2 regions of the Actinoplanes ianthinogenes genome follow, and region 1 is predicted to be linked to the other one. Evidence: predicted binding sites of a transcription regulator. Region 1 holds the regulator's gene; the other holds the start of a gene.
The links. The regulator HspR, encoded in region 1, represses chaperone genes until heat shock. The targets are predictions, from matches to a motif close to TTGAGTNNNNNNNACTCAA.
Positions count from the first base shown of each region.

Region 1 (14,618 bases):
GCCGGCTGAGCCGGTCGAGCCAGGCGCCGCTCGCCGTGACCCAGATCGCGTCCTCGTCCGGGATCCGAGCGGACAGATTGCCGCCCGAACCGCACACGAGGCCGGCCTGGACCACGTCGTAACCCACGTGCGCGAGCTGGTCACGCAGGTCACCAGGGACGTAGTTCACCCGATCCTCCTCGAATCGCCAGGGGTGGCCAGGGAAGAGGTCCTCGGCCTGGCGTCACGCCCCCATGTTCCAGTGACGCCAGGCGGTGCCCATCGCTCAGCGAGCCTTCTTCGTCGCCCGCTTGCGGGGCGGCGTCAGCAGGTCGGCGATGGTCGCGATGGCGGTCGGCACCAGGCGGTAGTACGCCCAGACTCCCCGCTTCTCCCGCTCCAGCAGACCCGCCTCGGTCAGGATCCGCAGGTGGTGACTCACGGTCGGCTGCGAGAGGCCCAGGGGGGCCGTCAGGTCGCAGACGCACGCCTCACCGTCCGTCGCGGACTGGATAAGGCTCAGCAGCCGCAGCCGAGCCGGGTCGGCGAGCGCCTTGAGCACTCCCGCCAGGCGCTCGGCGTCGGCGCGTTCAATCGGCTCACCGGCAAGCGGCGAGATCTGAGGCATAGTCATTTCCGCCAACGCAGTTCCCACGATCTCCATCCTTCCACCAACTGCATCGATTCTCCTGCATGCGAGCAGGAACGAACCGGCTAACTTTCAGGCCGTAAGGCCGACGTCGATCGCCGTGTCGGTCAACCGCCGGCGCGGGCCGGAGCCCCGAACCGCACCACTCATCCGATCAACCTTTCCGCCGACACCGACTTCGGTCTCTGCCTCCTGCAACGCCTCAGCCGCCATCTGGTCGCTACCCATCCGTGTCGAGCTCTCGATCCCCTTCTCGGGAGTGAGCCAACCCACATTGTCAATTCATCGATTGTTTCGGCTCACCGACCCAAACCGATGACTCGACACGGAACGCGTCGAACTCATCACGCCACGCTGCGCGATCAACGGGTCGCTACGCGCCTCACGACCCGATGAAAGCACGACGCCACGCTGTGCGACGGGCAATTCAGTGATGAATTTACCCAGGTCTTGCCGTGCTTCCATGACATCGAGCGTACTGGCTTGAAGGAAACCGGAATCTTTCGCCCCGCCGGGGCGGAACGGAACTATTGACCCAGGGCTCTACATGTCTCTGTAAACAAGGTTTACCGATCGGACAACGGATCTCGACCTTTCCGGCGACCATAGATGCAGCTCAAAGCACCTAACACCGCCACGGTACCCAGACACCCCTCAAGATGACCTGGTAGCCGCGCTGTGAGAGTCCTGTGAACCCCGGAAAACACGTTTGTCCATCTAGGCGAAAACACCCACCGGACGGCCGATCTCCTGCTATCCGGACAGCCGATCGGGTGACAGTGAAGGAAACAGTCTGTACCCGTTCGAGTGACCCACAGTCGTCGATACGGAACCGGATCTAGGCGCGCATCGACAAGGTCACTGGGACGGCCGGCGCCAGTATTCGTCATCGGATCCAGGCGCGGGCCGGTTCACCGCCGGATCACCCGAAGGCGGCACGGGCCCACTGTGGCCTTGGGCACTCTCCGTAGTCGACTGCGATCCCCATTCATGTCCTGAACCCTGCGTCATGGCGACCGAGGATCGATCATCCCGGGCGGGTGATCCTTCTGGGACACTCGGCGACGGGGCGGGAGATCCATCGACGGCGGCTTCAGTCGGCAACCCGACGGATCCGGGGGTGGCCGGGGAGGCGCCGACGGGCGGGTAAGCCGGTGGGTAGCCGGTTGCGGTGGTGGGCGGCATATAGGCGGACGGGTCGACGGGCGGGGTGGGATAGCCCCCGGGACCCGGATAGGGCGTCCCGTAGGGACCGCTTGCGGGCGCGCCATAGGGGCCGGGCGTTCCAGGGGCGACCGGGGAGCCGAACGGGGCGGGGTGCGGGGCGGTCGCGGGCGCGCCGTAGGGACCGGGCATCCCAGCCGGGTGCGCGGCGGTCGCGGGCGCACCGTAGGGACCGGGCATCCCAGCCGGGTGCGCGGCGGTCGCGGGCGCACCGTAAGGGCCAGGCATCCCGGGGGCGACCGGGTGCGCAGCGGTGGCGGGTTTGGGCGGGTAGCCGAAGTAGGTCCGCGGGGCGGCCAGCAGCATCGCGCCGACTGCCAGGTAGGCGAGCACCTGAAGGGCGCAGACCACCACGTTCAGGCCGAGCCAGCCCTCCGGATAGGCCGAGCCGAGCGCGTCACCGAGCGAGCCCGGCACCGGATCGCCGGAGCGCTGCGCCACCACCGTGACGAACGACCCGAGCCCACCCAGCACGCCGAGCGCGCTGACCACCAGCGCGGCGATCCGGGCCACCCGGCTGCCCCGGCGCAACGCCAGACCCAGCACCACGAAGAGCGCGAAGGCGAGGATCGACAGCACGGCAGCGAGCGCGGCGTCCAGCCACACCACCGAGGCGAAGTTCTCCGCCGCGTCGCCGCCCGCCGCGTCGCGGAAGCGGCTGACCGTGCCGGGTGCGACCGCGACCGTGGCGATCGCGTAGACGAGCCCGGCCGCGCCCATCAGCCAGAGCATGGCGGAAGCGGTCGTGACAGCCGCCGGCCGTTCCCCGGCAGGCGGCGACGGCACGGAGACGGACGGCAGGGCGGCGTAGGACATCGATGGCTCCCGCGGTGTTCGGCTGCGCACGAACCTACCGCGTGCCCCGCCCTGACGTGGGCGGACCGTCAGAGACCCGGACGGTCAGGTCACCCCAGGTCCCCGCACCGGGCGCATGCCCACCACGGACCGGCCCGGCTGCGGGCAGCCGGGCCGGTCCGGAAATCAGCAGCGGGACGGGTCAGGCGGGGTCCCGCGGAGGTCGCTGTTCCTCGGCTGCCGGAGCGGGCGGCGCCTGCTCCGGGGCGGCTGGCGGCGCGGGCTCCCGGCCTGCCTGGTCCGAGGCAGCGCCAGGTTCCTGGCCTGCCTGGTCCGAGGCAGCGCCAGGTTCCTGGCCTGCGTGGCCCCAAGCGGCCGGTTCCGGCCGAGATTCGTGCGAAGGCGGAACAGGGGCGGCGGGTTCCGGCTCGGACGCGCCCGAGGCCGGCCGCGGGGTCTCCCAGGCGGCCGAAGGGGCTTCCGGAGCGGTCGGCGAGGCCGCGGAAGCAGGAGCAGGTGGCACCTGCCACGGATCGCTGGGCGGCCCCAGCTCGGCCGGAGTCGGCTGCCACGGATTGCTCGGCGGAGTGGGCTGCGAGTATCCGCCCGGGTATCCCGGCTGCCCCGGGTAACCCGGATAGGCCGACGATTGCCCCGGATACGGCGTCGCCTCACCCGCCGGCTGCCCGGGATAAGCGGGCGCCCCGCTCGCAGGCTGCCCCGGATAAGCAGGCGCCCCACTAGCCGGCTGCCCCGGATAAGCAGGCGCCCCACTTGCCGGTTGCCCCGGATAAGCCCCACCCGCCGGCTGACCCGGGTAAGCCCCGCCCGCCGCCTGACCCGGGTAAGCCCCACCCGTCGGCTGACCCGGGTAAGCCCTGCCCGTCGGCTGACCTGGGTCTGGGTAAGCCCCACCCGCCGGCGGACCCGGATAGGCCCCGCCCGCCGGCTGACCCGGATAGGGCTGCGCTCCGCCCCCGGGCTGCCCCGGATACGGCGGCAACCCCGGCGCCGGCTGTCCCGGCTGCCCGAACCCCGGCTGCCCGCCCGCCGGCTGCGCATAGCCCGCCGGATACCCCGGCCCGTACACCGGCTGATACGGCCCCCACCCCGCCGCCGGCCGCTTGAAGAACCGGTTCGACGGCGGCACCGCCAGCAGAATGATCACCGCGATCAACGCCCCGAGCGTGAACAGCGTGAACACCACCCCGACCGACGCGAACCAGTCGGGCACCACGTCCGCGAGCCGCGCGTCCAGCTCCCGCTGGCTGGGCAGCCGATCCACCCCCGTCGCGCTCTCCCCGGCCACCGTGGCGAACTGGGTGACCAGCACGATCGCGGTGTACGGCACCACCACCGCGCAGCACATCAGTAGCCCGCCGACGACCCAGGTGATCACCCGGGAGGGCTGCTTGCCCCGCAGGTTGAAGATCCCGAGCAGGGTCAGCCCCACCGCGATGATCAGGTAGATCACGATGTTCATCACTGAGAGTGATGTCAGCCCGCTGCCGAAGCTCTCGAACTCGGTACCGCTGTACTCGTCCGCGTAGACGTCACCCGCGCCGCTGAGGGCGGAGAAGGTGACGATCGCGTACCCCAGCTGAGCCGCCGCGATCAGGAAGAGCAGCACGGATGAGATCGTCACGGTGGCCGGTCGACCGGGTGGCGGCGGCGCCCCGAGGTACGGCGGCGGGTACGTGGGAACGGTCACAGAGTCCTCCTCTAGATCCGTTCACGGTATCGGCCGGAGGCCACGTCCCGCGACCGGCGTACACGCTGCGCAACGCTGTGGCAACATCGGGCGACGATGACTCGCGCAGGTTCGCAGAGGGTCGCTCGTTCGAGGGGCGGCAGCGTTGGACGCCACGACCTACACTTCGATGGCGTGGCGTCCGGCAGGCACCTGAGACCTCCAGCGACGCCCGCTGCCCGCACGAGTCGCCCGCCCCGCTCACTCATCGCTGGGGCCGAGGCAGACCGTTTCCGGGCGCCTTTCCGATTGCGCCGGCCGCGTGACCACACCGCGGCTGCCCCAGACCTGACAAGGACCGGTGAGTCCCATGCCCCACGCCGACACCCTGACCGTCGTTCACCATGACGACACACGGACCCGCTTCAAAGACGTTCGATATCAGTTGCACCGCGACGGGATCAGAATCTGGTCCGCCGACGGCGAGCACGCCATCACGGACGTTCTGATGACCCACGCGTATCGGCATCGCGAAGCCGCCTCATGACGAGAAGGCCCCGGAGAGATCCGGGGCCTTCCGCGTGTGAGGGGAGTCAGCCGCGCCGGACGGCCAGCCCGTCGAACGTGTCGTTGAGCGAGACCACCACGGTGTCCCCGTCCTGGATCTCCCCGGCCAGCAGCGCCCGCGCCAGCAGGTCGCCGATGGTGGCCTGCACCAGCCGCCGCAGCGGCCGCGCCCCATAGATCGGGTCGTAACCGTGCTCGCCCAGCCACTCCACCGCCTGGTCGGTCACGAACAGGGTGAGCCGCCGCTCGGCGAGCCGCGACCGCAGCCGGCCGAGCTGGATGTCGACGATCTGGGTCAGGTCGTCCTTGGTCAGGGCGTGGAACACCACGATGTCGTCCAGCCGGTTCAGGAACTCGGGCTTGAAGTGCGCCCGGACCACGGCCAGCACCTCGTCCTTACGCTCCTCGTCGCTCATCGTGAAGTCGGCGGTGGACGAGCCGAGGTTCGAGGTCAGCACCAGGATGGCGTTGCGGAAGTCGACGGTCCGCCCCTGCCCGTCGGTGAGCCGCCCGTCGTCGAGCACCTGGAGCAGCACGTCGAACACGTCCGGGTGAGCTTTCTCCACCTCGTCGAGCAGCACCACGCTGTACGGCCGGCGCCGCACCGCCTCGGTCAGCTGGCCGCCCTCCTCGTAACCGACGTATCCGGGCGGGGCGCCGACCAGCCGGGCGACCGAGTGCTTCTCCCCGTACTCGCTCATGTCGATCCGGACCATCGCCCGCTCGTCGTCGAAGAGGAAACCGGCCAGGGCCTTGGCCAGCTCGGTCTTGCCGACGCCGGTCGGGCCGAGGAACAGGAAGCTGCCGGTGGGCCGGTCCGGGTCGGCGATGCCGGCCCGGGCGCGCCGGACGGCGCTGGCCACCGCGGCCACCGCCTCGCTCTGCCCGACCACCTTGGCCTGGAGCGACTCCTCCATGCGGAGCAGCTTGGCGGTCTCGCCCTCCATCATCCGGCCGGCCGGGATGCCGGTCCACGAGGAGATCACCTCGGCGATGTCGTCGGCGCCGACCTCCTCCTTGACCATCGGCGGCTCGGTGTTCTCCTCCTCCGACTCGGCGGCGGCCCCGATCTCCTTCTCCAGGCCGGGGATGATCTCGTAGAGCAGACGGGAGGCCTCGAGCAGGTCGCCGTCACGCTGGGCCCGCTCCTGGGCCGCCTTCACCTCGTCGAGCTGCTTCTTCAGCTCACCGACCCGGTTCAGCCCGCCGCGCTCGCGCTCCCAGCGGGCGTTCAGCGCGGTCAACTCCTCCTCGCGGTCGGCCAGGTCCCGCTCGAGCCGCTCCAGCCGGGCCATCGACGCCGGGTCGGTCTCCTTGCCGAGCGCGAGTTTCTCCACCCGCATCCGGTCGACCTGCCGCTGGAGCTGGTCGAGCTCGACAGGCCGGGAGTCGATCTCCATGCGCAGCCGGGAGGCGGCCTCGTCGATCAGGTCGATCGCCTTGTCCGGCAGGAACCGGTCGCTGATGTAACGGTCGGACAGGCTGGCCGCGGCCACCAGCGCGGCGTCGGTGATCTGCACCCGGTGGTGCGCTTCGTAACGCCCCTTGAGCCCGCGCAGGATGCCGATGGTGTCCTCGACGGTCGGCTCGCCGACCACGACCGGCTGGAAGCGGCGCTCCAGGGCCGGGTCCTTCTCGATGTGCTCGCGGTACTCGTCCAGCGTGGTGGCGCCGACCATCCGCAGCTCACCACGGGCCAGCATCGGCTTGAGCATGTTGCCGGCGTCCATCGAGCCCTCGCCCTTGCCCGCGCCGACGACCGTGTGCAGCTCGTCGAGGAACGTCACGACCTGCCCGTTCGAGCTGCGGATCTCCTCCAGCACGCTCTTGAGCCGCTCCTCGAACTGGCCCCGGTACTGCGCGCCGGCGACCATCGCGCCGAGGTCCAAGGACACCAGTTTCTTGTCGCGCAGGGTCTCCGGCACGTCGCCGGCCACGATCCGCTGGGCCAGGCCCTCGACGATCGCGGTCTTGCCGACGCCGGGCTCGCCGATCAGAACCGGGTTGTTCTTCGTCCGCCGGGACAGCACCTGCACCACCCGGCGGATCTCGGCGTCCCGCCCGATCACCGGGTCGATCTTGCCCTCGCGCGCCAGGGCGGTCAGGTCGACGCTGTACTTCTCCAGCGACTTGTAGGTCTGCTCGGGGTCCGCGTTGGTCACCTTCCGATCCCCGCCACGGACCTGCGGAAACGCGGTGACCAGCGTCTCCTCGCCGGCACCGGCGTCCTTGAGCACCCGGCTCACCGCGCCGCCGGTGCGGGCCAGGCCGGCCAGCAGGTGCTCGGTGGAGATGTACTCGTCGCCGAGCGGCTTGGCGATCAGCTCGGCCTCGCCGATCGCGTTGACGAACTCGCGGGCGAGACTGGGCTCGGCGGTGCTGGCGCCCCGGGCACTGGGTAGTTGCTCGATGGCGCGGGCGGCGGCCCGCCGGATGTCCGCGGGATTGGCGCCGACCGCTCGCAGCAGGGCGGGCGCGGTCGACCCCGCGGTGTCCAGCAGCGACAACAGCATGTGCCACGGCTCGACGGTGGCGTGCCCGTTGCGGGCCGCATTCGCCACCGCGCCGGTGATCACGTCGCGGCTCTTGGTGGTCAGGCGTTCGGCGTTCATGAGCTCCCCTGATCGGCTTCCACCGGGTGTAACCCCACAGACTTGAGCGTATTCCACTCAACTTTAACTCGCACGAGGCAACCCCGCGTGACGGTCACCACCTCGGAAAGCGCTCTCTCCTGATCAGCCGTAACGTTTGGCTGGTGACGCGCCTCCTGTCGCGGCGGCTGCTCCCGCTCGGCTTCATCTTTCTCGCCTCCGGGGTGGCAACCGCGGTGGTCGGCCCGTTCCTGGGTCTCTTTCTCAGCACCGAGGTGCACGCGAGTCCGTTCCAGGTCTCCGCCTTCCTGATCGTCGCGTCGCTCTCCGGCGTGGCGATGTCGCAGGTGATCGGCCGGATCTCGGACCGGCGCCCGATCCGCCGGATGCTGCTGATCGCGGCCGCCCTGGCCGGTTGCGCCGCCACCGGACTCACCTCGATGATCCGGGACTACTGGGTCCTGCTGGCCCTGACCGTCACCGCGACCGCGTTCGCCGGCTCGTTCTACCCGCAGTCCTTCGCCTATGCCCGGCAGGTGCTGGCCAGCGACGACCCGGACCACGCCGCGATGGGGATCAGCGCCCTGCGCACGGTCTTCTCGATCGCCTGGGTCGGCGGCCCACCGCTCGCCGCGATCCTTTTGGACAAAACCGATTTTCGGTACGTCTATGGCACCGCCGCCGTCCTTTACCTCATCGCCGCCCTGATCGCCGTGCGCTGGCTGCCCGAGATCGGGGCACCCGCCGCCACCGGGTCGCAGGACGGCGTCCGCGTCCGGCCACCGCGCGCGATCTACCCGATCATCGGCGGCTTCGTCCTGCTCACCACCACGATGGTGCTCGGCGTGCAGGCCATGTCGTTGTATGTGAGCACCGACCTGCACGGCTCGGTCGGCGACGCCGGCCTGATCCTCGGGCTCTGCGCGGCCCTGGAGATCCCGCTGATGCTCGGCTTCGGCGCACTGAGCACCCGGATCCCGCTGCGCCGGCTGATCCTGACCGGCGCCGTCTGCGCGGTGGCCTATCAGGCGGTGGCGGCGTCCGCGCAGTCGATCTGGGCGCTGAGCGCCGCCCAGGTGCTGAACGCGCTGTTCATCGCCGCCACGTCCGGCATGGGCATCGCCTACGTGCAGGACATGATGCCGCAGCACCCGGGCCGGGTGACCACGATGTTCACCAACACCTTCCCGCTCGGGAACATCCTCGCGGCGCCGCTGTTCGGCATCGCGCAGCAGAACGGCTACCGCCTCGCGTACGGAATGAATCTGGTCCTGGCCGCCCTCGGTCTGCTCCTGCTGCTGGTGGCGAAGCCACCGGCCCGCCCGGCGGGCGTGCCGGTCGCGGAGCTCGAAGCCGAACGAGACTGACCGTCTGAGACGAAACTCACTCGCCGCGGGATACCGTGGTGATCGTGCGCGTACGGGTGGAACAGACTCCGCTGCCGGGAATCGGCGTCCGACACGACCTCGTGACGACCTCCGGGCGTACCGTCGGGGTGGTCTCGCACCGCAACGGGCGTCGCGACCTGGTCCTCTACGACGTGGACGACCCGGATTCCTGCCTGGCCTCGATCCCGCTGACCGACGACGAGGCGGAGGCTCTGGCCGACGTCCTCGGCGCCTCGCTGATGCTCGGGCAGCTGGCCGGGCTGCGCCAGCAGGCCGCCGGGCTGCTCACCGAGCAGATCGCGCTGCCGGCCGGCTCGCCGTTCGTCGGGCGGCGCCTGGGTGACACCCGGGCCCGCACCCGCACCAGCGCGTCGATCGTGGCGGTGCTGCGCGACCGCGAGGTCATCCCGTCCCCCGGCCCCACCTTCCAGTTCGAGGCGAACGACGTGGTCGTCGCCGTCGGCACCCGTGACGGCCTGGACGGCGTCACCGCCATCCTGGCCGGCGACACCGACGGTTGAGTTGCCGTGCATGCCTCCACCGTCCTGCTCATCGAGATCGGGGCGCTGCTGTTCGGTCTCGGCATGCTGGGCCGGGTGGGTCGCCGCTTCGGGCTCTCGCCGATCCCGCTCTACCTGCTGGCCGGGCTGTTCTTCGGGCACGGCGGGCTGGTCCCGCTCTCGGCCAGCGAGGACTTCATCGCGATCGGCGCGCAGATCGGGGTGATCCTGCTCCTGGTCATGCTGGGCCTGGAGTACTCGGCGGACGAGCTGGTCGGCAACCTCCGCTCGGCGGCGCCGGCCGGTGTGCTCGACATGCTGCTCAACGCGCTGCCCGGTGCCCTGTTCGCGATCCTGCTGGGCTGGGACCTGAAGGCGGCGCTGGTGCTGGCCGGGATCACCTGGGTCTCGTCCTCCGGGGTGATCGCCAAGGTCCTCGGCGACCTGGGCCGGCTCGGTAACCGGGAGACGCCGGTGATCCTGTCGGTGCTGGTCATCGAGGACCTGGCGATGGCCTTCTACCTCCCGATCGCGACCGCGGTGCTGGCCGGGGTGGGTCTGCTGGGCGGCCTCAGCACGCTGGGCGTCGCGGTGGTCACGGTGGTCGCGGTGCTGGTGGTGGCGATCCGGTACGGCGGCCCGATCAGCCGGTTCATGTCGGTGAAGGATCCGGAGGCGCTGCTGCTCAGCGTCCTGGGGCTGACCCTGTTCGTCTCCGGGGTGGCCGCCGAGCTCAAGGTCTCCGAGGCGGTCGGCGCGTTCCTGGTCGGCATCGCCCTCTCCGGACCGGTCGCGCACCACGCCACCGAGATGCTGTCGCCGCTGCGGGACCTGTTCGCCGCGGTGTTCTTCGTCTTCTTCGGGCTCTCCACCGACCCGGCCGACATGCCGCCGGTGCTGCTCCCGGCGCTGGGCCTGGCGGTGCTGACCATGCTGACCAAGGTGGCCACCGGGTATCTGGCGGCCCGGCGGGTGGGCATCGCGTTGCCGGGCCGGCTGCGGGCCGGGCTGGCGCTCACCCCGCGCGGCGAGTTCTCGGTGGTGATCGCCGGACTCGCGGTCGCCTCCGGGGTGCAGCCGAAGCTCGCTCCGCTCGCCACGGCGTACGTGTTGATCACGGTCGTCTCGGGCCCGATGCTGGCCCGTCTCCCGGACTACGCCTGGTTCAAGAACCTGGTGCGCCGGCGGATGGCCGCTCAACGTACGACCGGAAAACCCCTGCCCAGCGTCGAGTGAACCCGGTCACAAGCGCCGTCATCAAAAAGTTACCGTCCAGTATCTGAATGTGAAGTCTTGACACTTCCGTTCACTCGTTGATCGCGCTACCGTTGCGCCGCGACAACTCTCTGTATTGGGACGTTCGATCAGCGCGACGGAAAGTGTGATCCGGATCGCGCGGCGAACGGGTGAATAAGGCGGCGGCGTTGAGCGTGCGAGAGGCGACCTTCCTGGGGTTTCAGAACCCCGTCGATCCCCGGCCGGGTGAGATCGAGGCATGGGCCTACCACCCCGAGTCGGTACCGCTGAGCACGATGCCACGGGACTGGGATCTGCTGATCTCCGGCGACGTGCTCGGCCCCACGCTGTTCGAGCTGGCCATGGACCGGCAGTGCCCGGCCCGGCGGTTCGCGCAGCACTGCATGTACATCTACGCGGCGGACGGCGTCCGGCAGAATGCGAGCAACCAGCGCAAACGGCGGCTCAAGAAGTGGGTCGAGCGCGCTGAGGAGGTCGGCGACGAGCCGATGCAGATCTGGGCGCACAACACGCGGGTCCTGCTGACCCGCCCGGAGCTGTTCGACCACCACGACTGGATGGAGGGCGGCCTGGTGCGCAACCCGCGCCGGCTCGGCCTGTTCAACCGTCGGTAGTCAACCGGTAACTACGCGTAGTAACGGCGGCCCCTCATCAGGGCCGCCGTTGCTATTTGTCCGCAGATCGGCGCGGACGCCAGACCACCAGCGCCGTGGAGTGCCTCTCCTGGCGGACCAGGTCACCCCGGCCCGCGTACGGGTTCATCGCCTCCAGCTGGGCGATCCGCGCGTACGCGTCGGCCAGCTGCTCCTCCAGCTCGGCGACCCGTTGCTGGAGGTCGCCGGCCATCTGCTCGAGGGCGATGATCCGCTTGATGCCGGCCAGGTTGACGCCGTCCTCCTGGCTCAGCCGCTGCACCTCGCGGAGCAGCGCCACGTCCCGTTCGCTGTACCGCCGGCCGCCGCCACCGGCGCGACCGGGCTGCACCAGGCCGAGCCGGTCGTACTGGCGCAGCGTCTGCGGGTGCATCCCGGCCAGTCGGGCGGCCACCGAGATGATCAGGACCTTCGCGTCGGAGGCCTGCTCGACCGAGATGTGGATCTCTTCATACATGTGCCACCTCCGGAGGGTCCCTAACCGGCCTTGCGCACGCGCGCCTCGAGCCGTTCCCGCCCCGCGGGCGGGGTGAGTTTCGCGAATTTCTCGAGCGCGTCCCGGGCCTCGCCGGTCACCCCGGACGGGATCTGCACCTCGACCGTGACGATCAGGTCACCCGCCTGGCCCTCCTTGCGGAGCACGCCCTTGCCCCGGGCCCGCAGCTTGCGGCCGCTCGGGGTGCCGGCCGGCACCCGCAGGGTCACCGGGCCGTCCAGGGTGGGCACCCGCAGGTCGGTGCCGAGCACGGCCTCGGCCACGCTGATCGGGACGGTCAGCGTGAGGTCGTCCCCGCTGCGCCCGAACAGCTCGTCGGGACGCACCTTGACCTGCACATACAGGTCGCCGGCCGGGCCGTTGCGGTCGCCCGGCTCGCCCCGGCCGCTGAGCCGGATCCGCTGCCCGTCGGCGACGCCGGCCGGGAAGCGCACGTTGATCGTCCGGGTCTTGGTGACCCCGCCGGTGCCCCGGCACTCCGGGCACTTCTCGTCGACGATGCTGCCCGAGCCCTGGCACTCCCGGCACGGCTCGGAGAAGCTGAACGAGCCCTGGTTGCTGGAGACCAGGCCGGTGCCGTGGCATTTCGCGCAGGCACGCGGGGTGGTGCCGGGCTTGGCCCCGGAGCCGTGACAGGTGTCGCAGGCGCCCGGGGTGCGCAGCGTCAGCGGCAGCGTCGTGCCCCGCACGGCCTGTGCGAAGTCCAGCGTCACCTCGGTCTCCACGTCGCGGCCGCGCTGCGGGCCACGCCGCCCGGCCGGGCCGGCGCCACCGCCGCCACCGGAGAAGATCGAGCTGAAGATGTCGGAGAAGCCGGTGCCGCCGAACCGGCGGTCGGCCCCGCCACCCCCCGCCGCGCCCGCTCCGGTGAAGCCACCGAACAGGTCGGACGGGTCGAACTGGGCGCCACCACCGGGCCGGCCGGCACCACGACGGAACGCGCCGGAGCCGAACAGGGAGCGCATCTCGTCGTACTCTTTGCGCTTCTTGTCGTCGGACAGCACGTCGTAGGCCTCGGACGCGGCCTTGAACTTCTCCTCCGCCTCCTTGTTGCCCGGATTGCGGTCGGGGTGCAGGTCGCGGGCGAGTTTCCGGTACGCCTTCTTGATCTCATCGGTTGAGGCGGACTTGTTCACGCCAAGAACGGCGTAGAAGTCCTTCTCGAGCCAGTCCTTAGAGCTCAGTTGGTCCACCTCCTCGACTCATGGTGGGTCTCCCGCTGATGGGCTTCCCGCTGATCGGCACCGTCCCGCCCGCCGGTGAGCCGGCGGGCGGGACAGCATCGGAAACTCACTCGGGATCGGCGACGGCAACCATCGCCGGGCGCAGCAGCCGCTCGCCCAGGGTGTAGCCACGGCGCATCACCTCGACGCAGGTCGGCTCCGTGACGTCCGCGGACGTCTGGTGCGCGACCGCCTCGTGCCGGTTCGGGTCGAAGGGGTCACCCTTCTCGCCGAACGCGACCAGGCCGAGCTTGCCGGTCGCCGCGGTGAGCTGCTCCGCCACCGAGGCGAACGGCCCGACCAGGTCACCGTGCTCGCGGGCGCGGTCGATGTCGTCCAGCACCGGCAGCAGCGCGGTGAGCACCGCGCCGGTGGTCTGCTCCGCCGCCGCACCCCGGTCGCGGTCCACCCGCTTGCGGTAGTTGGCGTACTCCGCGGTCACCCGCTGCAGGTCGTGGGTGCGCTCCTGGAGCTCGCCACGCACTGCGTCCAGCTCGGCACCCAACCCGGGCTTGGCGTCCTCGGCCACCGCGGCCACTTCCTCCTCCTCCGGGGCGCGATGCGCGCCGACCGGCTTCTTGCCCGATTGCTGCTCGGGAGTCGTCTCGGCCGTCGAGTCGCTCTCGCCCTGGATGACTTCCCGCTCGGTCACCGGACCGTCGTTCTCGTCGTCCTTGGCGCTCACTTCTTGTCGTCCTCCACGATCTCGGCGTCGACCACGTCGTCGCCGCCCGCAGCCGGGCCGGCGCCGGTCGCGCCACCCGGGGCGCCGGCGCCCTCGGGACCGGCCTGCGGGGCCTCACCCTGCGAGTAGAGCAGCGAGCCGGCCTCCTGGGAGACCTGCGAGAGCCGCTCGTGCGCCGACTTGATCTTCTCGATGTCGGTGCCGCCGAGCGCGCCGCGCAGCTCGCCGAGCGCCTCGCTGATCTTGTTCTTGCTGTCCTCGGGGAGCTTGTCGCCGCTCTCCGCCAGGAACTTCTCGGTCTGCCACTGGAGCTGCTCGGCCAGGTTGCGGGCCTCGGCGTCCTCGCGGCGCTTCTTGTCGTCGTCGGCGTGCGACTCGGCGTCGCGCATCATCCGCTCGATGTCTTCCTTCGGCAGCGCGGAGCCGCCGGTGATCGTCATCTTCTGCTCCTTGCCCGTGCCCAGGTCCTTGGCGGACACGTGCACGATGCCGTTCGCGTCGATGTCGAAGGAGACCTCGATCTGCGGCACGCCGCGCGGGGCGGGCGCGATGCCGGAGAGCTCGAAGGTGCCGAGCTTCTTGTTGTACGCCGCCATCTCGCGCTCACCCTGGTAGACCTGGATCAGCACGGAGGGCTGGTTGTCGTCCGCCGTGGTGTAGACCTCGGAGCGGTGCGCCGGGATGGTGGTGTTGCGCTCCACCAGCTTGTGCATGATGCCGCCCTTGGTCTCGATGCCCAGCGACAGCGGGGTGACATCGAGCAGCAGGACGTCCTTGACCTCGCCCTTGAGCACACCGGCCTGGAGCGCGGCGCCGACGGCGACGACCTCGTCCGGGTTGACGCCCTTGTTGGGCTCCTTGCCGGTCAGGCTCTTGACCAGCTCGGTCACGGCCGGCATGCGGGTCGAGCCACCGACCAGG
Region 1 covers NZ_AP023356.1:4,810,413-4,825,030, reverse strand. The annotation lists gene Aiant_RS21680 (class II aldolase/adducin family protein) at 1-169, opposite strand, end outside; gene Aiant_RS21675 (ArsR/SmtB family transcription factor) at 266-643, opposite strand; gene Aiant_RS46580 (hypothetical protein) at 1,487-2,668, opposite strand; gene Aiant_RS21665 (hypothetical protein) at 2,850-4,358, opposite strand; gene clpB (ATP-dependent chaperone ClpB) at 4,931-7,516, opposite strand; gene Aiant_RS21655 (sugar efflux transporter) at 7,660-8,862, shown strand; gene Aiant_RS21650 (cation:proton antiporter regulatory subunit) at 8,907-9,404, shown strand; gene Aiant_RS21645 (cation:proton antiporter) at 9,411-10,619, shown strand; gene Aiant_RS21640 (hypothetical protein) at 10,808-11,254, shown strand; gene Aiant_RS21635 (heat shock protein transcriptional repressor HspR) at 11,307-11,750, opposite strand; gene dnaJ (molecular chaperone DnaJ) at 11,771-12,973, opposite strand; gene grpE (nucleotide exchange factor GrpE) at 13,080-13,697, opposite strand; gene dnaK (molecular chaperone DnaK) at 13,694-14,618, opposite strand, start outside.

Region 2 (14,618 bases), 4.4 Mb from region 1:
CTCCCGGTGGCGTTCGCCCCGGAGAACGCCTGCACGGTCAGCGTGTAGCTGTCCGGGGTGGCCAGCAGCGGGCAGTCGGCGTAGTCGTTGCAGAGGAAGTACGGCGCGACGTTCTCGGTGCGGCTGTACGACGACCCGGTCGCTCCGGACAGCGTGAATCGGACGCTGCCGGCGGAGGCGCCGTACGAAAGGGTGGATTGCAGGCTGAGATGGCGATTGGCCAGCCTGGTCAGGTCGATGACCGCGTCGTCGAGGACCGGGCTGACGCCCAGGATCGGCTTCCGGGAGACGTTGTTGACCAGTGAGACGCCGGCGATCGGTGTCGACGTCGCGGCGTGCGACGGCGGTGTCGTCGCGGCGACGTACGCCGGGAGGAGGGTGAGGAGGGCGGCGAGCAGAACGAGAAGCCGCGTCCGGGTGGTCCGGCTGGGGGACGTGTCGAGGTGCATCAGGGGCTCCTGGGCATCGATGGGGATCTGCCCAGACTGTGACCCGGGTCTCGCCCCGAAGCACCGTTGCGTTCATTCTGTTCAGCCCGGGTGGCGTCCGTGGTTCACCACCGAGGGGGAGGGTGCTCCCTCCGCCGGGGGAGGTGGCGCGGTTGGCCCGTTCCTAGCGTCGGCGGTATGAGGAGAGCCGGGTACGGCGCTGCGCTGGCGATGACGCCGTACTGCGTACTGAAAATCGTCTGGACTATCGGCGGCGGTCCCCTTCGGGCGATCAACGCGGTGACGGTGGTGATGTCGGGGCTCGCCATCCTGCTCGGCCTCGCGCTGGCGCAGCCGTGGGGCCTGCGGGTGCCGGCCTGGCTGATGCTGCTGCCGGCCTGGATCGGGATGGGTTTCCTGGTGCCGATGCTGCCGCTCATCCCGGCGCTCGCGCTGGTGGGCGGCGACACCGGGGACAGCGCCGGGGAAGTGAGGATGGCAGCCTGGGAGGTCGGCCTGCTGTCGGTGTCCTTCGCCGGGTTCGCCCTCGGGGTGGCGATCGCCGCCCCGGCCTATGCCGCCCGGCGGTGGCCCCTCGGCGCGGAGGTTCCCGGACTCCCGGGCGTGCGGGTCACCCTGGCCCGGCTGGCGGCGGCCCTCTGCGTCGCGCTCGGCCTGCCGTCGCTGTGCTGGGCCGCGGGCGCGACGGCCGGGCTGAACCCGGCGACGCTCGGCAACCGTGACGCGCAGTGGCACCTGCTCACCGTCAACAACGGTGTCTGGGCGCTGATCGCCGCGGCGAGCGTGTGGACGCTGACCCGGCACACCGGCCGGCTGCCCCTGCTGGCGGCATGGCTGGCCGCGGGCTTCCTGTTCGCCTGGGGCTCGTGGAAAGCGGTGCTGTCGTTCGCGGTGACGCCGGAGTTCCCGCCGCCGGAGCAGCCGTGGGTGCTGGCCGCGCAGAACCATTTCGGCGCGGTCGCCGGGCTGCTGATCCTCGTCGTGGTCCTGCTGACCGTCGCCGACGAGGCCGGGCAGCGGGAACTGCCGGGTGGGCGTCAGCGCAGCAGGGCGGGTGCCTGACGCAGGACGTAGCGGGCGACGTCGCTGCCCAGGCGGATGCCGGCCAGGTCGGCGTTGCGGGTGTGGATGCCGGAGAAGACGCGGGCGTCGACGTTCTCCACACTGGGCTGGTGCCAGTCGGTGTAGGTGCGGGTCACGCCCGGCGCGGTGGGGCTGCCGATCGTGTACGGCTGCCGCGCGTGCGGCCCGGTCAGCCCGGTGAGCACGCCCTCGGCCGAACCCGAGTAGGTGTTGTGCCCGCTCGGGTAATCCGGGTGCGCCGGGGTGGCGTGCAGCGGCAGCCACGCGGTGTCACCGCCGGCCTGGATCGCGGTCACCGGGCGCCACCGCTGGTACGCGTACTTGGCGTCGGAGGTGGCGATCTGGGTGTCCACCGCGGCGACGTGGAACAGCGCCACCAGGCGGGTGCGATCGGCGATCGACGCGGGCGACTGGGCCACGGCGGCGCGCAGGATCGGCGTGTACAGCGTCAGCGACGAGCCGAGCCAGAACGTCGCCGTGTCGGTCTGCGCCTGGGTGCGCACCGTGCTGGTCGCCGAGCCGTACGCCTTGACCTCGGCCAGGTCGGTCTCGTACCGCTCGGTCCCGAGCGCCGGGGGAGCGGCGGGCCGGAACTGGGCGGCGGAGCGCAGCACGAACGGGCGGGCGACCCGGTTGCCGTACTGGGCGGCCGGGGCGTACGCCGGTGGCGTCGGCTGCCAGACGCCGGGCGCGGCGGCCGGCACCGTGAACGGCGTGTTCACCGAGGCCGGGTCGAGTCCGTCGCCGGTGCGCTCGGCGATCAGCCGCTGCGCCGCGGCCCGCCCGGCCGCCACGCCGTCGCGGACAGGCTTGCGGTCCGGCAGGGCCGCGAGCTCGGCGGCGAGCGTGGCGTCGGCCGCCGCCTGCTGGCCGGGGATCAGCGTGGCCAGCGTCTGGTGCACGGCGCCGGCCAGGGCGGCGCGCCGGCCGAGCGGCGAGTGCGTCGTGTTCTGCGCGCGGGCCGCGGCGAGCCAGGCGATCGCCCAGGTGCGGTTGTTGGTGACCTGGGTCGTCGCGCCACCGGCCGTGATCGCGGCGGCGGTCGCGTCGTACCAGACCAGCACGGAATCGGTGGTGACCGGCTCGGCGGCCGCGGGTGCGGCGGCGCCCACGGTCGCGGCGGTGACGAGGCCGAGCAAGGTTGCACCGGCCCGGGAGCGGGCGGTGGCCAGGACAGGCATGGCATAACCCCTCTGAGAGGTAGGATATCCGATGCGCTTAAACCTGCATCGATATCCTTTGTGGGTCAATGCCCTTGATCAGACTGTATCGAGTGTTTCCGCCGGATTCCCGCTCGTGCTCCAGCTCGGCGGTGCGGACGCGGTTCCGCAGCGCCTCGGCCCGTTCCGGGGTGCCCGGCTCGGGCGGCAGCTCCTCGAGACCCATCACGGCCTCGAGGAGCGCGTCGAGCAGCCCTCGCATGGGTCGTCTCCGTCCGTGAGTGCTACTTGACCTCGCGCAGGCGGCCGGTCCCGACCTCGTAGACGAAGCCGCGCACCGAGTCCTTCACCGGGATGAACGGGTCGTCCAGGATCCGGCGCACCGACTGGCGGACGTCCTCGTCCAGGTCGGGGAAGGCCTCGGCGGCCCAGGACGGCTTGATGCCGACCTCGGCCTGGATGCTCGCCTTGAAGCCGTCGTCGGTGAAGGTGAGCATGCCGCAGTCGGTGTGGTGGATCAGGATGATCTCGGTGGTGCCGAGCAGTCGCTGGCTGATCGCCAGGCTGCGCAGCCCGTCGGCGGTGACCACGCCACCGGCGTTGCGGATCACGTGCGCGTCGCCTTCGGCGAGACCCAGCAGTCCGTACGGGTTGAGCCGCGCGTCCATGCAGGCCAGGACGGCGACGTGCTTCGCGGGTGGCAGGGGCAGCTCGCCCTTGTCGAACGAGGCGGCGTAGCTCTCGGCGTTCTGGAGCAGTTCGTCGGTCACGCTCATGGTGGCGTCTCCTCAGCCGACCGGGGCGAGTCGCTCGTACGGAATCTTCTCGCCCGCCTCGATCGCGACCGGCAGACGGTTCTCGGCCGGAGGCAGCGGGCAGGTCGCGTAGTCGGTGTAGGCACAGACCAGGTTGGTCGCCCGGTTGAAGTCGAGGACCACGGTGCCGTCCGCGTCCGGCGCGTCGATCGCCAGGCTGCGGTTCGCGGCGTACGTGGTGACGCCCGAGGTCCGGTCGGTGAACAGGGCGAACAGCGAGCCCGGTTCGCGTCCGTTGAAGACGGTGAGCGCCAGGTCGACGTCGCCGACCGTGAACTCGACCCGGCCGGGGGACTCGTAGACGTGCTCCAGACCCTCGACCGCGGCGCCGACCGTCACGTCGCGCGGCTGGTCGAGCGGCACGTAACGCCCGGTCAGTCGCCACCGCTCGGTGAACCCGTAGGCGGGCACCCCGTGGAACCGCACCAGCAGCGGGTGCGACGGGTGCCGCGGCCGGACGATGTCGAAGCCGCCGCGCTTGGCCACCTCGACGACCGCCTCGCCGAACGCGGGGAAGACGCTGCTGCGCTCGGCGAGTTCGCCGAACTCGTGCCGGCCGGTGAGGGTGACGCCGTCCAGGGTCAGTGACTCGCCGGCGGCCAGCTCGACGACGACGCCCTGCGGGCCGGTGTGCCAGGCGCCCGGCGCGTCCGGGAAGCGCTGCGGCTCGGTGGTCAGGTAGTTCAGGCTGGTGATGGCCAGGAATCCGTGCGGATCGGCCAGCCGGCGCTCGTGCTCGGCGTGCCAGGTCGCCCACTGCTGTTCGCTCATGCCCCGAGCCTAACCCTACTTAGGCTATAGGAGTTAGCGTGATTTTGCCGGTGGTGCGACGCGCCAGCAGATCCTCGAACGCCTGCCGGGCCCGGTCCAGTGGATAGGCCGCGCCGGTCACCGGCCGCAGGGCGCCGGCGGCGACGAGGTCGAACATCGCCTCCAGCGGCTCCCGGAACGCGCCCGGGACGGTCAGGGCCGGACGCAGCCAGAAGCCGCAGACGGCCAGGTTGCGATCGGTCAGGGTGTCCAGGTCGACCGGTGGCTTCGGCAGCCGCGACGCGTTGCCGTAGGTCACCAGTCGCCCGAAGTTCGCCAGCGTCGCCAGGCCCGCGCCGAACACCGGCCCGCCGACCGCGTCCAGAACGACGTCGACCGGCCGGCCCGCGTTGGCCGCGAGGATCCGCTCGGAATAGCCGTCGGCCTCGCCGGAGACCGCGGCGTCGGCGCCGAGCGACAGCGCCACTTCCCGCTTGGCGGCCGTCGAGGCGGTGGCGATGACCCGGCCGGCGCCGAAGTGCCCGGCCAGCTGGATCAGCAACGAGCCGACACCACCCGCCGCGGCGTTCACCACGACCGTCTCGCCCGGGCCGAGCCGGGCCGAGCCGCGCAGCAGGTGCCAGGCGGTCAGGCCCTGCACCAGCAGCGCCAGCGCGTCGGCGTCACCCACCCCGTCGGGCACCCGCACGGTCGTCGCGTCGTCCACCACCGCCCGCTCGGCGAACCCGCCTCCCTCGAACGTGGTCGCCAGCACGCGGCGGCCGTCCGCGGTGCGCCCGACCACCTCGGTGCCCGGCACGAACGGGACCCGCGGCGTGGGCTGATAGCTCCCGGCGATCCGGCTCGTGTCGGCGAAGTTGACCCCGGCGGCGTCCACCGTGACCAGTGACTGCCCGGCCGCCGGCACCGGGACCGGGACCTCGGCCAGGGTCAGCACCTCGGGCCCGCCGAAGCGGGTGACGTGCACGGCCCGCATCACCGGGCCCGGGTCTTCTCGATCTCGGCGGCGGCGTCCGCGACGGTACGCCCGTACGCCGCGGGCCGCCCGCCGTACGGGTCGTCGTCGCCCCACAGCGTCGTCGGCGCCGCCTTGCGCACCACCGGGAGCACCTCGGCCGCCAGGCGTTCCAGCATGGCCAGCTGCTGCTCGTGCGGGATCATCGTGGGCAGGCTGAACGACTGGAGGTCGTGCCCGAACGCCTCGTGGAACCAGAGGATCTTCTCGGCGATCTGCTGCGGCGAGCCGACCAGCACCGGCCCCCGGGCGATCGCGTCGTCGATGCTCGCGAACGTCATCTCGTTGCCGGGCGTGTGGTTGCCCGGCTGGTTGAAGTACTCGACGATGCGCTCGTAGGTCGGCCCGAACGCCTCCCGGGCCTGCTGCGTGGTGTCGGCCAGGTAAAGGAACCCGGCGCCCGCCCCGACATAGGCGAACCGCGGGTCGTGGCCGTGCTCGGCGTACCGCCGCCGGTAGTGCTCGATCAGCACCGTGTAGTTGTCCCGGGGCTGGATGGCGTTGGCGGAGAACAGCGGGTCACCCCAGCGGGCGGCGAGCTCCGCCGAGGTCAGCGTGGTGGCCGAGCCGTGCCAGACGCGCGGGGCGCCGGCGTAGGGCCGGGGCAGGCTGGTGACCCGGTCGAGCGGCTCGCGGAACCGGCCGTCCCAGGTCACCTCCTCCTCCCGCCACAGCCGGCGCAGCAGCTCGTACTTCTCGGCCAGGGCGTCCCACTGGTCGCCGTTCGTGATCCCGAACATCGGCAGCTGGCGCAGCTCGTTGCCCTTGCCGATGACCAGGTCGAGCCGGCCCCGGGAGAGCTGGTCGACGGTGGCGTAGTCCTCGGCCACCCGCAGCGGGTCGTGGATCGACAGCACCGACACCCCGGTCGTGACCCGGACCCGGCTGGTGGTGGCCGCGACCGCCCCGAGCAGCACACTCACCCCGCTGGACAGAAACGCGCCGGCATGCCGTTCCCCGATCCCGACCGCGTCGAAACCGAACTCCTCGGCGTACCGCGCCGACGTCAGTGCCTGCGAGAAGCGCTCGTCCGGCCGGATCTCCCGCCCGGTGACCGGGTTCGTGAGGTTCGGCAGGATGTCGAGAACCTGGAATTTCACACGCACTCCTCCGCGCAGAGCCATCCCCCATACCCATAGACTAACTGGGACTTGGTCCGGTGGAGGCCGGCGCCGGAGGGGATGTCGCCTCATGCCCGGGCAGCCGGCACCGATCCACTACACCTGTCCGACGCGCAGCCCTGGACTCACGGACTCGTGCCGGTACCGAGCAACTTCGCGGAATGCCACGAAAATCGAGGCGGACAGCACCAAAAGCGTGGGAATCAGGTGTCGCAGAACTGTCGCGGCGCTGCCTGGAAACGGCCCTCGCCATCGCAAACTGTGCGGTCTCCCGGCAAGGCTGCAACGGCGACGATACCGTGGCTGCCGCCCCCGTTGGCCTGGGAAAAGGCAAGTGGATCCAGAAAGCGCGAGGCGTTGTGGCGTCGATTGGCCCGGACGGATTCTGCGGCGTACCGGCCGTGCGTGCTGACCAAGAAGTCTAGTACTTCTTGCGTTGACCATGATGCCGGGAAGATGATGCCGCGGACATCGACTTGTCCGTCCGCATCGGAGGATTGACCATTGGCAGCAATGTTCGAGGGGCCGAGCCGCGGTGAACCGGCTGGCTGCCGCCGCACGAGCCAGATCGCGCCTGGGTGGGCCCACCGCGATGCCGGTCGGCCGGATCCCCGGCGCTGACTCGCGGTGGCAGGAACGGGTGTCGCTTTTCACCGAGCGTTCCCGTGCGATCCACATCGGTTTGTCTCCTGTCGTCCCACGACAAAAGACAACCGATGACGAAGCAAGGACTATCAGGTGGGCGCAGCGACGGCCGCGGTCCTCGGCAACGAGGACGGCCCGCTGGCAGGCGGGCCGTCGTGCTGCTCTCCCGGGAAGTACCGCCAGGCACATCACTCAGCCCTCAACAGGCAGGAGAGCAACTAAATGACTGTAGCCAGGAACACCTTGCGAAGCCAGGAGCCTCCCGACCAGCGCGACCACGTAGCGCTGAAAGCACTCGGTGTCGCCGGTGGGTCAGCCGGAGGCATTGCGCTGATCATGAAGGTTGCCGACGCCAGCAGTGAACGGACCGTCCAGCTCGCGATCATCGTCTTCGGTGTGGTGCTCGTCGTGGCGATCTTGGCAATGCGCCGGCGGTGACGTCGGCGGGCGCGGGCCGGCCGCTGACCGGCCCGCGTCCTCGTACGCGGTCCTCGCGTCCGTGCCCGCGCCTGCGCCAGCAGCGCCGGGTCCGGGATCTCGTCGCTCGCGACCGGAGATCAACCTGCCTGAGGATCGGAAATGCCGGGTGCGGGCAGCGCGGGTAGCACGCCCAACGCGGTCAACGCCGCTGTGACCGCCTCATGGACCGCCGGATCGCACCCGTCGGGCAGCTGGGGTTCGCCGTCGATAACGACGAAGCGGTAGGTCCGGGCCTCCTCGGAGCGCCCGGTGCAGACCGTGAGTTCTCCGGCGCGCCGCGAGGAGGCGTCGTCGAGGACGAGCGCGTACACCGGCACATCACCGTGGGCGTAGCCATCGAACGGCGCCCGCGCGGCGAGATCGTCGTCGGGACACCACCACGACGCCTCGGGCCTGCCGGTCCACGTCCGGTCGCCGAACAGTTCGTAGCGTACGTGACGGTACCGATGGGTGACGGTGACCGCGTGGCGGATCCGGGCTTCGAAGGTACCTACGCCTTCGGTGGGGGTGGGCGCCTGCAGCAGCCGGGCCAGCCGGCGGCGCAGCCACGGCTCGAGCACGAAGTCGAGCTCGTGCGGCCACGCTTTCTCGGCCGCGGATGCGGCAAAGTGCAGTGCGTTCGCGAGCGCGGCGAGCCGTTCGTCGAGATCGGGCCACAGCTGCCGCGGCTGGCCGGGGGCGGAGGACGGCGACAGCGCGTGTCGGCGGGCGACGTAGTCGACTGTCGCCCGCAACGCGCCGTTCACGGCGACATCCACGTCCTGCCGATTGTCGCACCAGTCGTAGTTCCGCTGGTTACTGAGCAGGTCCTGCAGGTACGGCTCTTTCAGCTGATCGGCGCCGTGTGTACCGCGCTCCGGCCAGGTTGCCGCCTCGGTGACATCAGCGGCGAACAACAGCCCGGTGGCGTACTCGGTTGCGAAGTCCATTTCTGACATTCTTGATCCCGTCCTCAACAGTCCGTACTGGTGCTTCGTATCGAACTGGTCGGATCCATGTCCGAGGGCTTCCGCTCAGAGATGGTCCCGAATGCGCCGGGCGAGTGCGGTCTCGGCATGGCGCTCATCGTCGACACCGCGCTGTCGCTGGGCCTGTGGCCGGACGGATTCACCCAAGGCGACGGCGGGCGCACCTACCACTACCGGACCGCGTGACTCGGCAGATGGGCAAGGCTCGCTCCACCTGCACCGACTCGGCCGCCAGTGCGGGTCCGTCCGGGTTGCGCAGGGTCGCTTCCGTGCACGCGAACAGGCCGAGGCGGGCGCCGTCCGGGCGTACCCGAATGGGGTCTGCGGATCGCTCTGTGATCCGCGGTCGGACTTCAACGGTTGAGTTGTCAGACCACCGTAAGTGCCGCTTGAGCAGGGAAGAAGCGCAACCTGCGGCCCGTTGGTTTTCGCCGAGAGTGAACAACGGAAGAGGTCGGTGCCCGTCGGAGTTGAGCAGGACAGACTCAACCCCTCGGAGGTACCGGGTGACCAGCAAACGCCTTCCCGTGCTGTTCCTAGAAGACATCGTTCTGCTTCCGGGCATGGTCGTCCCGATCGAGCTCGACGAGGCCGCCCAGGCCGCCGTCGACGCGGCTCGCACCTCGGCCGGCTCGGAACTGCTCATCGCGCCACGGCTGGAGGACCGTTACGCCTCGCACGGCGTGGTGGCCAGCGTCCGCCGGGTCGGCAAGTCCCGCACCGGATCGCCGGCCGCCGTGTTGCGCACCGGCGTGCGCGCCCGCATCGGCAGCGGCGTGACCGGCCCCGGCGCGGCCCTCTGGGTCGAGGCCGAGCCGGTCGTCGCCGGCCCGATCGGCGAGCACGCCCGCGAGCTGGCCGCCGAATACAAGCAGCTGGTGGTCTCGGTGCTGCAACGCCGCGAGGCGTGGCAGGTGATCGAGTCGGTCAGCGCCATCGACGACCCCGGCGACCTGGCCGACACCGCGGGCTGGGCGCCGTATCTGTCCAACGACCGCAAGCGCGAGCTGCTGGAGACCCCCGACGTCGAGGCCCGGCTGCGGCTGCTGATCGAGTGGACCCAGGCCTTCCTGACCGAGTCCGAGGTCAACGACACCATCGAGGCCGACGTCCGGGAGTCGGTCGAGAAGCGCAACCGGGAGTACCTGCTGCGCGAGCAGCTCAAGGCGATCCGCAAGGAGCTCGGCGAGGGCGAGCCGGACGGCAAGGACGACTACCGGGCCCGGGTCGAGGCGGCCGACCTGCCCGACGCGGTCCGCGAGGCGGCGCTGCGCGAGGTCGGCAAGCTGGAGGGCGCCGGCGACCAGAACCCGGAGGCGGGCTGGATCCGGACCTGGCTGGACACGGTGCTCGACCTGCCCTGGGCGGTGCGGACCACGGACACCACCGACCTGACCGCGGCCCGCGCCGTCCTCGACGCCGACCACCACGGCCTCGACGAGGTCAAGGAGCGGATCGTCGAATACCTGGGCATCCGCGCCCGCCGCGAGGAGCGCGGCCTGGCGACCGTCGGCGGCCGCGGCTCCGGCGCGGTGATCCTGCTGGCCGGCCCGCCCGGAGTCGGCAAGACCTCGCTCGGCGAGTCGGTCGCCCGCACCCTGGGCCGCAAGTTCGTCCGGGTCGCCCTCGGCGGCGTGCGCGACGAGGCGGAGATCCGCGGGCACCGGCGCACCTACGTCGGCGCACTGCCCGGCCGGATCGTGCGGGCCATCCGCGAGGCCGGCTCGATGAACCCGGTGGTGCTGCTCGACGAGGTCGACAAGGTCGGCAGCGACTACCGCGGCGACCCGGCGGCGGCGCTGCTGGAGGTGCTGGACCCGGCGCAGAACCACACGTTCCGCGACCACTACCTCGACCTCGACCTGGACCTGTCCGACGTGCTGTTCATCGCCACGGCCAACGTCCTGGAGACGATCCCGCAGGCGCTGTTCGACCGGATGGAGCTGATCGCGATCGACGGCTACACCGAGAACGACAAGGTCGCCATCGCCCGCGACTTCCTGGTGCCCCGGCAGCTGGAGCGGGCCGCCCTGAGCGAGGGCGAGGTGACCGTCACCGAGGACGCATTGCGCGAGATCGCCGCCAATTACACCCGGGAAGCCGGCGTACGCTCGTTCGAGCGCTTGCTGGCCAAGGCGTTCCGCAAGGTCGCTCTCGGGCAGCTGCCGGCCACCGTCGACGCCGGCGACCTCAAGGACCTGATCGGCCGGCCCCGGTTCACCCCCGAGTCGGGGGAGCGGACCGCCGTCCCCGGCGTGGCCACCGGTCTCGCCGTCACCGGGATGGGCGGCGACGTGCTCTACATCGAGGCGTCGCTGCTGCCCGGCGACAAGGGCGGGCTGTCGGTCACCGGCCAGCTCGGCGACGTGATGAAGGAGTCGGCGCAGATCGCGCTCTCCTACGTCCGGGCGCACGCCGAGGAGCTGGGCATCTCGCCGGAGCAGCTGGACCACCCGATCCACCTGCACGTGCCGGCGGGCGCGGTGCCCAAGGACGGTCCGTCCGCCGGCGTCACGATGACCACCGCGCTGGTCTCGCTGCTGCTCGGCCGCAACGTGCGCGCCGAGGTCGGGATGACCGGCGAGGTGTCGCTGACCGGCCGGGTCCTGCCGATCGGCGGCGTCAAGCAGAAGCTGCTCGCCGCCCAGCGGTCCGGGCTCACCGAGGTGTACCTGCCGCGGCGCAACGAGCCCGACCTCGACGACGTCCCCGCCGACGTGCTCGCCGCGCTGACCGTGCACATCGTCGCCGACGTCCGGGAGATCCTGGCCACCGCGCTGGAGCCGGTCTCCGGCGGTGTGGTCACGGCGGCCTGACGCGGCTCTGCCTCTGGCAGAACCGCGGGCTTCCGGGAGCGGTGAGTGATTACGGTCGGCGCATGGCAGACGTGATGCACCGCTCCCGGCCCCTGCTCCGGACGCTCGTCGGCGACGTGTTGCGCCGGCGGCGCCGGGAGCAGGAGCGGACCCTGGCCGAGGTCGCCCGGGACGCCAGTGTCTCGGTGCAGTACCTCTCCGAGGTCGAACGTGGCCGCAAGGAGGCGAGCTCGGAGATCGTCGCCGCGGTCTGCGACTCGCTCGGGATCGAGCTGGCCGACCTGCTGGCCGAGGTGGGACGCGACCTGGTCGTGCACCGCGCCCCCGTGGTCCGGCTGGAGACCGCCCGGGTCCGGCTGGAGGCCGCCCGCCCGCACCGGGCCGCGCGGATGCCGCGCAGCTCCGGCGCCGGCGAGGTCGTCCTGCTCGCCGCCTGAGAGATGCTCCTATGGATGTCAAGCGGCGAGTTCGAGGTCGTTTGATGTGATGAGTTGGTAGAGCTCGCGGGCGACGTAGCGTTTGAGGCAGCGGATGATTTCTTTTTTGGAAAGGCCTTCTTTGGTGCGTCGTTCGGCGTAGGCGCGGGTGTCAGGGTCCCAGCGCAGGCGGCAGAGTACGACGCGGTAGAGGGCTTTGTTGGCTTGGCGGTCGCCGCCGCGGTTGAGGCGGTGGCGGGTGGTCTTGCCCGACGATGCAGGGATCGGCGCGACGCCGCACAGCATGGCGAACGCCGGCTCGGAGCCGAGCCGGTCATGGTTTTCCCCGGCGGTGACCAGGAGTTGGCCGGCGACATCGGCGCCGACGCCGTTCGCGGCGCGCAGGCCGGGGTTGATCGCGGCGGTCAATGGCTCCAGGAGTTCGTCGAGGTCGGCGATCTCGATGGTGAGCTGCTGGTGGCGGCGGGCCAGCGAGCGTAGCGCGATCTTCGTGGCGGTGACCGGGGAGCCGGCGTCGGCACGCTCGGGTCGTAGGTTCGCGCAGGTGGCAACCAGGTTCGAGACACTCAGGCCGCGGAGCTGAGTGCGCAGGTCGTCGGCGGCGGTGACGATCAGGGTTTTGATCTGACGCTGGGTGTCGGCGCGCTGGTCGATGGCGCTGCGCCGAGACACGCGCAGGTTGCGTAGGGCCTCGACCCGGCCGTCACGCTGTTGGGGAACACCGGTGCGCTCCCCGGCAAGGGCGGCCTTGGCGGCCTGGATGGCGTCGATCGGGTCGGACTTGCCCTGAAAGCGGCGGGTCTTGCGGTCAGGCCGGTCGACTTCGATCACCGTGACGTCTTGATCGCGTAGTAGCCGGGTGAGCCCGGCGCCGTAGGCGCCGGTGCCCTCGACGCCTACACCGCCGAGGCGGCCGAGTGCACGCATCCAGGCCAGCAAGGCGCAGTATCCGGCCGCAGTGGCGGGGAACTGCTGGGTGCCCAGCACCCGCCCGACCAGGTCGATCACTGCGGCGGTGTGGGTGTCCTGGTGGGTGTCGACGCCACCGAAGACGTCGATCGCGGCGTCGTCAGGTGTAATGGAGGGCATCGTCGTCCTGTCGTTCGTGACTGGGGGCAGGGCGGCACGCACCAGCCGGGCAACGCGGACAAGACAGAGATGGGGCCTCTGGCCAGGCTCCTATGAAGTCACAACGCCACGCCTGATGAGTGCATGAGCACCTCCCGACCAGGGCCGACAAATCTCGTTAAGGACCCGAAGTCAGTCAGGCGGTGGGTCAGACCCCGGCGGGAGGTGCTCACCAACATCATCTCTGTCAGGCGGCGTTGAGCCGGTACGCCCGCGGCTCGCGGTGCGTGATCACCCGGTCGGCGAGGCCGTAGGCGACCGCGTCGTGCGCCGACAGCGCCATCTTGCGGTCGGTGTCCTCCCGGATCTTGGCTGCCGGGTGCCCGGTGTGCTCGGCCAGGATCTGATCCATCTCGGCCCGCACCCGGGCCACCTCCTTGGCCTCCACGGCCAGGTCCGGCAGCGTGCCCCGGGCCTGGCTGGTGGTCTGGTGCAGGGTGACCTTGGCGTGCCGCAGCACCGAGCGCTTGCCCGGCGTGCCGGCCGCCAGCAGCGCCGCGGCCGACGAGGCGGCCTGTCCGACGCAGATGGTGGCGATGTCGCACCGGACGAAGTTCATCGTGTCGTAGATCGCGGTCAGCGCGCTGAACGAGCCGCCGGGAGAGTTGATGTACAGCCCGATCTCCTGCTCCCCGCTGGACTCCAGGTGGATCAGCTGGGCGATCACCACATTGGCGACACCGTCGTCGATCTCGGTGCCGAGGAAGATGATCCGGTCGGCCAGCAGCCGGGAGTAGACGTCGAAGGCGCGCTCCCCGCTCGGCGTCTTCTCGACCACCGTCGGAATCGTGTACTGGCTCATGCGGAGAGTCCCATCGGCTGGCGGGTCATGCTCGGGCGGACGTCGTCGACGCTGTCGATGATGTGGTCGATGAGGCCGTACTGCCGCGCCTCCTCGGCGGTGAACCAGCGGTCGCGGCGGCTGTCCAGCTCCACCGTGTCGTACGGCTGGCCGGTGTGCTCGGCGGTCAGTCGCAGCAGCGTCTGGCCGAGACGTTCCAGCTGGTTGGCGTAGATCTCCACATCGGCCGCGGTGCCGCCGAACCCGGCCGAGCCCTGGTGCATCAGGATCTGCGCGTGCGGCAGCGCGAACCGCTTGCCCGGGGTGCCCGCGGTGAGCAGGAACTGGCCCATGCTGCCGGCCAGCCCGAGCGCCAGGGTGCTGACCTCGTTGGGGATCAGCCGCATGGTGTCGTAGATCGCCAGGCCGGCCGTGACCGACCCGCCCGGTGAGTTGATGTACAGGTTGATCGTGCTCTGCGGATCCTCGGCGGACAGCAGCAGCAGCTGCCCGCAGATCCGGTTGGCGATCGGGTCGTCGACCTCGGCACCGAGCACGATGATGCGCTGGTGCAGCAGCTGGACGGCCACCTGGTCGTCGACGGTGCCGCTGATGGCTTGTTGCATGGCCTGCTCCTTCGGTTCGGCCGGACGGGCCGCCTCCACCATTGCGGTGCGGGCGGCCCCCGGCCAAGCCGATCTGCCGTTAGCAGACGACCCGGCGACGACCCGGCCCTGACCTGTTCAGGACCGGTCCGGTGACGTGGCGGGTCAGCGGGCGGACCACACCTGGGCGCCGGTGCGGTTGCAGTCCCAGATCTGCACCTTCGTGCCGTTGGTGGTGCCGCCGGCGTTGACGTCGACGCACTTCCCGGAGGCCACCCCGGTGATCGTGCCGGAGGCGCCGAAGGTGAACCGCTGGTTGGCGCCGCCGTGGCAGGTCCAGACGG
Region 2 covers NZ_AP023356.1:9,253,898-9,268,515, forward strand. The annotation lists gene Aiant_RS42000 (hypothetical protein) at 1-449, opposite strand, end outside; gene Aiant_RS42005 (hypothetical protein) at 627-1,511, shown strand; gene Aiant_RS42010 (vanadium-dependent haloperoxidase) at 1,487-2,713, opposite strand; gene Aiant_RS42015 (hypothetical protein) at 2,751-2,954, opposite strand; gene Aiant_RS42020 (beta-class carbonic anhydrase) at 2,977-3,468, opposite strand; gene Aiant_RS42025 (DUF1684 domain-containing protein) at 3,481-4,278, opposite strand; gene Aiant_RS42030 (quinone oxidoreductase family protein) at 4,298-5,245, opposite strand; gene Aiant_RS42035 (LLM class flavin-dependent oxidoreductase) at 5,254-6,393, opposite strand; gene Aiant_RS42040 (hypothetical protein) at 7,282-7,497, shown strand; gene Aiant_RS42045 (hypothetical protein) at 7,617-8,468, opposite strand; gene Aiant_RS42050 (hypothetical protein) at 8,508-8,693, shown strand; gene lon (endopeptidase La) at 9,071-11,323, shown strand; gene Aiant_RS47165 (helix-turn-helix domain-containing protein) at 11,386-11,760, shown strand; gene Aiant_RS42065 (IS110 family RNA-guided transposase) at 11,779-12,849, opposite strand; gene Aiant_RS42070 (ClpP family protease) at 13,076-13,690, opposite strand; gene Aiant_RS42075 (ClpP family protease) at 13,687-14,295, opposite strand; gene Aiant_RS42080 (SGNH/GDSL hydrolase family protein) at 14,440-14,618, opposite strand, start outside.
Region 2: lon (endopeptidase La) is a predicted target of HspR. The motif match lies at 8,978-8,996, and genes of this name have one in related genera.